2 regions of the Pantanalinema rosaneae CENA516 genome follow, and region 1 is predicted to be linked to the other one. Evidence: predicted binding sites of a transcription regulator. Region 1 holds the regulator's gene; the other holds the start of a gene.
What was found. The regulator NtcA, encoded in region 1, controls nitrogen genes in cyanobacteria. The targets are predictions, from matches to a motif close to TTTGTANNNNNNNNTACAAA.

Region 1 (3,420 bases):
ACGTAATCCTGACCATCGTTAATTTGTTGATTTAATTGCTCGACCTCTAGCTTTGTGATCTGAATAATCTGCTCCTGCTCTTTTGTGCCCGGTTGGACTAATTGCAACGCCGATCGATTCGCCTCTCGCAACAGTTGATCCACAGCTTGCTGTGCCAGTTCCGGGTCAACCACCCGCACCACTGCCGTCGCTAACACCTGCCCTCGCTGCACCGCTAAGTTGCCCTGGCGTAAACCCTGAGCTTCCCGTTCCAGACGACCCACTTCCCGCGCCAGATAGTCCTGCTGAACTTCCAGTTGCTTCAGTTGCCCTTCCCGCTCCTGGATCACCCGCTCTCGATCTGCGATTTGGGCATCCCGTTCAGCAATCACCTGGTTGCGTTCCTGTTGCAATTGGCTGATCTCTGACCGTAATCGACCCCCTTGTTCTGAGACGACCGCCAGTTGCCTGCGAGTTTGACCCAGTTCAGCTTCAATCCGCGATCGCTCTGCCTGGGCACGGGAACGTTCCGCGATCGCCGTTTGCAAGGACTGATTCGTTTCCGTTAATTGTTGTCGAGTTTGGGTAAGTTGCTTCTTTGCCGTAGCGCGATCAGAGCGAACCTGATCCAGTTCGTCTTCAATCTGCTCTTTTTCATCTCTCGCCTCGCGCAGGTCAGAGCGGGTTTTCCGCAGTCGCCGTTGAATCGAATTGAGTTCAAACACCCCTGTACGCAATTGTTCACTGGCCGCAAACAGGACACCTAAGGTGGAAGCCGCAATAATCCCCCCCGTCAGAATGGTAATTAACGTCGCCGTCCGCCGAGGTCGCAGGTTAAACAGGCTCAGTCGAGCTTTGCCCACCTTGGTTCCCAGCCGATCGCCAACCGTAGCAATCACCCCACCCAACACCAACACCGCCAAAATTAAGATGTACCCAATGGACATCGACACTCCCAAACGCCCTATCTGCCTCGATCGCTCAAGTGCATCGTTTTAATAGATTAATAGACTGCTTTACCCCGGAAACCGTGTCCCCAGACATTGCACCAGACTTTCACCCATCAAATCTGCATGGCAGAGTCCTAAAAACCTGGCAGACGAAATCCTCAGGGCGAAAGTTCATCTACAGCCTACCGTATGTCTATTCAGTTATTGCGATTAGGAGGAGCGAATGGGGTCAGAAGGTTAGTTAAACTGCTGACTTAAGGTAACTGGATTGTGAACCGTGATTTTCTTCTTATGGATTGAGATCATTTTGTCCTGGCGTAGATCACCCAATAAGCGGGTTACGGTCACTCGGGTAGACCCGATCGCTTCTGCAATTGCCTGGTGCGACAGTTTCAAGTCGATCGTAATTCCATCTTTAGTCGGTAGCCCAAAATCACGACACAAAATCAACAAAAAGCTAACCAGCCGTGATCCCATATCCCGGTGTGCCAGGGTTTCAATCATCATTTCGGTTTGTAAGATCCGCGAGGATAATCCCTGAAGCAAGACCAATGATAACTCAGGATTTTCCTTTAGGGCTTTCTCCATTTGCTCGATCGGCACTGACAGTAACTCTACAGGTGTAAAGGCAACCGCATGATAAAAGCGGTCAGACCGATGCCCAGTAATCAGGGACAGCACCCCAAACACACTGTTTTCTCGTAATAAGGCGACGGTAATCTCTTCTCCAGCCTCATAGACCCGTGAAAGCTTCACGGCCCCCTTGAGCAAAAAATACACCCGCTCGGCTGGATCACCCGGGAAAAAGATCGTCTTGCCTCGTTCAAAGGTTTCAACAACGGGCGGAAATGCTCCCCCACTCATTTGGCGGAATACTGATGCCAGCGGCTGATCTTGCGTCACTACCATATCCCCTGACTGGTGCGATGAACGTTGCCCAGATAACAACGGTGAGGTTTACTAAACAGATCTGTAACTTAGAACACTTAAACTTACTTCACAGTGGTTTTTTGTGCCATTTGCTACAAAATTACTTCCGGTCAGAAGTATTTCGTTCGTTCGCTAACTAAATTGAGTCAATCGCCCTCCGATGCAACCAGCTTAGAAGGAATTATCCCAATTTTATTGAGGATTTTAGCCTGTGTCAGAAAAATTCCGCGATCGCTTGAGGGCAACTGGATTGCGTCGCTACCTGAGATCAGCAACCAACGGCAGAATGGTGGCATTCAGAACATCTGAATGATCAGATCTGCTACCGTTGTACCCCATCTTTGAGTATTCTCATAGGTGCGCTTAATCATTGCATAAAGTACCGATCGCCATGCTGGATTTGACAGGAAAAAACGCCCTGGTTACAGGGATTGCGAATAACCGCTCGATCGCCTGGGGCATTGCCCAGCAACTTCACCAGGCCGGAGCCAACATCGGGGTGACTTACCTCCCGGATGAGAAGGGCAAGATGGAAAAGAAAGTTGCCGATCTGGTGGAACCATTACAGCCCAGCCTCTTTGTCCCCTGCAACGTTCAGGATGATGCTCAAATTCAGGCTACCTTCGATACGGTGCGGGAAAAGTGGAGCAAGGTAGACATTCTGATTCACTGCCTCGCCTTTGCCAATAAAGATGACTTGTCCGGTGGCTTCGTCGAAACCTCCCGCGATGGTTTTGCGCTGGCAATGGACATCAGCACTTACTCCTTGGTGAAACTCTGTGCTGCCGCCAAGCCTTTAATGACCGAAGGGGGCAGTGTCGTAACCCTGACTTATCTGGGTGGAGTGCGGGTGATCCCCAACTACAACGTGATGGGGATCGCTAAAGCCGGATTAGAAATGAGTGTGCGGTATCTCGCGGCTGATCTGGGTCCCCAAAATATCCGGGTGAATGGCATCTCGGCAGGACCGATTCGGACGTTAGCTTCTTCAGCCGTCGGCGGCATTCTGGATATGATCCACCACGTTGAGGAAGTGGCACCCCTCCGCCGAACCGTGACGCAGACAGAAGTGGGCAACACGGCTGCCTTCCTGTGTAGCGATCTGGCAAGCGGCATTACCGGGCAGATCCTTTATGTCGATGCGGGCTACGAAATCTTAGGCATGGCATAGGTCATCGGCTAAATATGAGTAAACTCGCTGGGGTGTTTAAGATTTATGCATCCCAGCGATCGCATGTAAATATTCAGAAATCTTCTGACCACAAAAAACCCCGGCAGAACCGGGGCAAGTTAAATAAACAGTGCTTCAGTTGTGAACTAAATCGGTTTAGCCACCAATGCTGCGCCAATCAACACTAAAGTCGTTGAGCAGCAGAGAGGAGTTATAGATTTGCAGAATAATCAGCAAAAAGACAAAAAATAGCGCCATGAACGTTGCCATCACGGGAGTGGTTCCCCAACCAGGAGCAACTTTACCGTATTCAGAATTCAGGGGACGCAGAATGTCTCCCAACCGAGTCCGCTGTGCCATGAGTCACCTATGATTAAGCTCGACAGAATT
Region 2 (3,420 bases), on a different contig from region 1:
CGTTACAAAGAAGCGGGTGACCAGTCTCTCATAGCAGGTGAACCAACCTGTGGACAGTACATACTGTACTAACCTAAAGTAGCCGGGAATTTTTTCCTTATAAGGCAAATCTAATGCTTTAGGTTGATGTCGGGGACTAGAGTGTTGTTGTTAGGTTGATGTAGAAACTTTTGTAGGAAGATTTTACTTCTTACAAATCCACTCACTATTTGACTGTTTGCCTGGATGGGAAAGATGACGTTTGACGATATCTATAACTTCTTTCAAGCTCCACCGCCTTTCTATCTCAACAAAGAACTGGCGGTCTGCTACGTACTAGCGGTTTTATCTCGGGGCGACTCCTATGGAACCGAGTTAATTCAGCTTCTAGAAACTGAGTATCCCACTTATCGTCTCTCTGATACTGTACTTTACAGTGCCCTAAAGTTTCTTGAAGAAGAAGAGATGATTACTGGGTACTGGAAAAAGGTTGAGGGGCGGGGGCGGCCACGCCGGATGTACCAAATCAAGCCAGAAGCTCAACAACGATCTCAAGAGCTGTCTGACCTCTGGTTCAACTATGTGAAGGACTATCACAGCTTACCAGCCGCAACGGGATTAGTTCAAACTCCTGGCTAAGGCTCAAGGATTAAATCAGGACGCTGTTGACTAGCAGTTAGCAATTTGCTACGGCTAGCAACACCGGATTTATACCTATAGTTGACAGTTGCTCCAGCGTCACGGTTGTTCAGGGCAAAGTCGGTGCTTACTGCCAATCTCAAGAGTCGCCAAGTTTACTAAACTTAAACTATTGGCAATTCACTCCGATGAGGCTGGTAACTATGAGCAATCCGATTTTGTCCTCAACGTTTTTTCTGACGCTATTGCTGGCGATCGGACTGTTTTTCTTTATTCGAGCCTCTGTGAAGGATCGAACTCAACTCGTGACGCTGGCATCTGAACAACCCGAGTCATCCCTGGTCGAGCAATTGCAACAGTATTTTGCTCAACGTGCCTATCATGTTACAGCCGTCAATGCTGACCAAACTCAGGTGACATTTGAGGGTCAGGTGCGTCCGAGTTGGTTTTTGGCAATCTTTTTATCCCTACTTGCCGCGATCGGTATTCTTTGCCTGGTACTGGTGCTCTCCATTCTCTCTCCAGGCTGGTCGGTGGGTCTATGGTTCCTGGTGCTGCTAGCGCCTTTAGCAGGTGTGTTTTACTGGCGAGGGGCATCTCGTCCTGAGCAGGTGCGATTAACAGTTGAACCGACCACCGATGCCAGTACAGAGGCTCAAAGCCGGATTACGGTGACAGCCCATCGCGATGAGATTTTAGCCCTTCAGCGCCTGCTAGCCCTCAAGCCGGTCGATCAGCCCAGCTTGCATTAGTCCAATTGGCACTGACATCCGGGCTACCAATGAGGAAACCCCACCTGAGCGAGCAACTCAAGTGGGGTATTTTATTTAGATACTCTCTCCGCCACCGGAAGTAACCTTCCCAGGCTTAAGAGAGCAATTGCGATAAAGACTAACCTGCGATCGAACGCTTACCGAGCGCGGGCGGTAGTGGTTACTACCATGCTCTCAGGTACTTCGTCTGACAGACGCAGGCTAGGAAATAGAAAATGATTCTCCTCAACGTATTGAGCCCCAAACAAACCCTTCTCTGCCCAGAAGTACCGATCCGTGGTATGCTCGTTCCGCTTCACTAATAGTAGAGCGGGCGGAAGAATGCCTTCAGAATGGATAAACTTACGAGCGGCGGTAACAGGTTTGTCCTCCCCACACTCGATGCTGAACTGAGGCACGTTCTCAAGAATCCGACGCCCCTCTTGCCGCCGACGGCTCTTACGCTTGCGTCTCCTTGCCAATCCCCTTACCCCCTTTTCTAGCGAATAAGTGTAGTGATAGTTACAAAAGCCGTCGCTAAGTATATCGGCTTGGCATCAAAAATTCAACTTCTTTTAAACGATTGATACAAACTTTAAATGCCTCAGCAACGATAAGTTCAAGCTTTTCAAGGGTTTTAGCGATTTCCCTGCCTCGGGTTAGTTATAAAAAATTTATTAAACTTAAATTAGCTTACCAGATAAAATCAGCGACTGTTAAGCTCTCTTGTCCTTACATACTCCGTCATTAGAGATAGAACGCTGTAACAGCGTAAGCAAACTTAATCCTTCAGGTAGGATTGCTATAGAGTTATTCCACCCTTCTGAGCGGGGATCTTTGTCTTCCAGGAACTGCTGATGTTGTTACCGACGAGTTCTGAATTTGTTGCCCTCTGTCGGGCGCAGGTCAATCTCCTGACCCAAGGGTTAGGGGCATCCTTTAGTGCGGTTTACTTAACATCCGATCTGGTGGAAGGCTCTCAACCACGGTTAGTCCCGATCGTCACCTATCCTGAAGCGGCGGTTCGCTGGGAAGCTGATTGGGTATTGTCCCTGGTGTCTGCGGCGACTCCCATGCCTCCGGCAACACCACAATTGCCTGCCGATGCCTCCTCTAGCCAGCCCAGTCACTTACCTGCGGCTCCCGTTGCTCAGGCTCCCCATCTCACCCTGCCTGGAGAGTCGCTTCAGTCGCCTGAGTTACCTGCTCTAGTGGTGACGCAACGGCAAATGGTGTTGCCCCTGTGGCATGAGGAGGCGATGTTGGGGTTATTGGTGACTGGACGCAACGATCGCTCCTGGAGTAGTTGGGAGCAGGCTCAGATTCGCCAAATTGCTAACACCTTAACGCTTGCCTGTGTCCTGGATCAGCGTTATCAATGGCTGGAGCGCGATCGTCAACAACAACAGGTATTTCAGGCGCAGCAGCATGACATGATGGATAACCTGCTGCATCAATTTCGCAATTCCCTCATGGCATTGCAAACCTTTGGCAAGTTAATTCTCAAACGCTTACTGCCAGGGGATACTAATCGAGAAATTGCCAATAGTATTGTGCGGGAAGCCAGCCGGTTACAGGAGCTATCCCAACAACTGGAACTCCTATCGGGCAGCAATACAACCCCGTTGCTGGCAGCTTCACCCACCACTGACACCCAGAACAAGACACCTGAGGCGGCTATTGCCCCCTTACCGCCCTCACCCGGTCTGCTCGCTGGGGCTAACTTAGTGTTAGAACCCTGTGCCGTAGCGGCGATTTTGGAACCGCTTCTGGCATCGGCAACTGCGATCGCTCAGGACAGGGGATTAACACTCAAATCTCGCCTTCCTTCAGACTTACCTCTGGTTTGGGCGAATCCCCAGGCTCTACGAGAAGTATTGAATAACCTGATCGAGAATGCCCTAAAATACACCTCTGAGGGCGGAGTCGTCTTGGTCACAGCCGCACCAACACCCTGCCAATCCGAGCTAGAAATTGCTATTACCGATACGGGATATGGGATTCCACCCGCAGACCTGCCGCATATCTTTGAGCGTCATTATCGTGGGGC

Region 2: ACN4EK_RS22495 (DUF3155 domain-containing protein) is a predicted target of NtcA. The motif match lies at 1,944-1,963, and genes of this name have one in related genera.

The regions. Positions count from the first base shown of each region.
Region 1 is NZ_JBLZFZ010000063.1:15,157-18,576, forward strand. It holds gene ACN4EK_RS26465 (DUF3084 domain-containing protein) at 1-926, opposite strand, end outside; gene ntcA (global nitrogen regulator NtcA) at 1,167-1,838, opposite strand; gene fabI (enoyl-ACP reductase FabI) at 2,230-3,030, shown strand; gene psbH (photosystem II reaction center phosphoprotein PsbH) at 3,187-3,390, opposite strand.
Region 2 is NZ_JBLZFZ010000045.1:28,641-32,060, reverse strand. It holds gene ACN4EK_RS22505 (PadR family transcriptional regulator) at 235-618, shown strand; gene ACN4EK_RS22500 (cofactor assembly of complex C subunit B) at 822-1,370, shown strand; gene ACN4EK_RS22495 (DUF3155 domain-containing protein) at 1,529-1,852, opposite strand; gene ACN4EK_RS22490 (sensor histidine kinase) at 2,228-3,420, shown strand, end outside.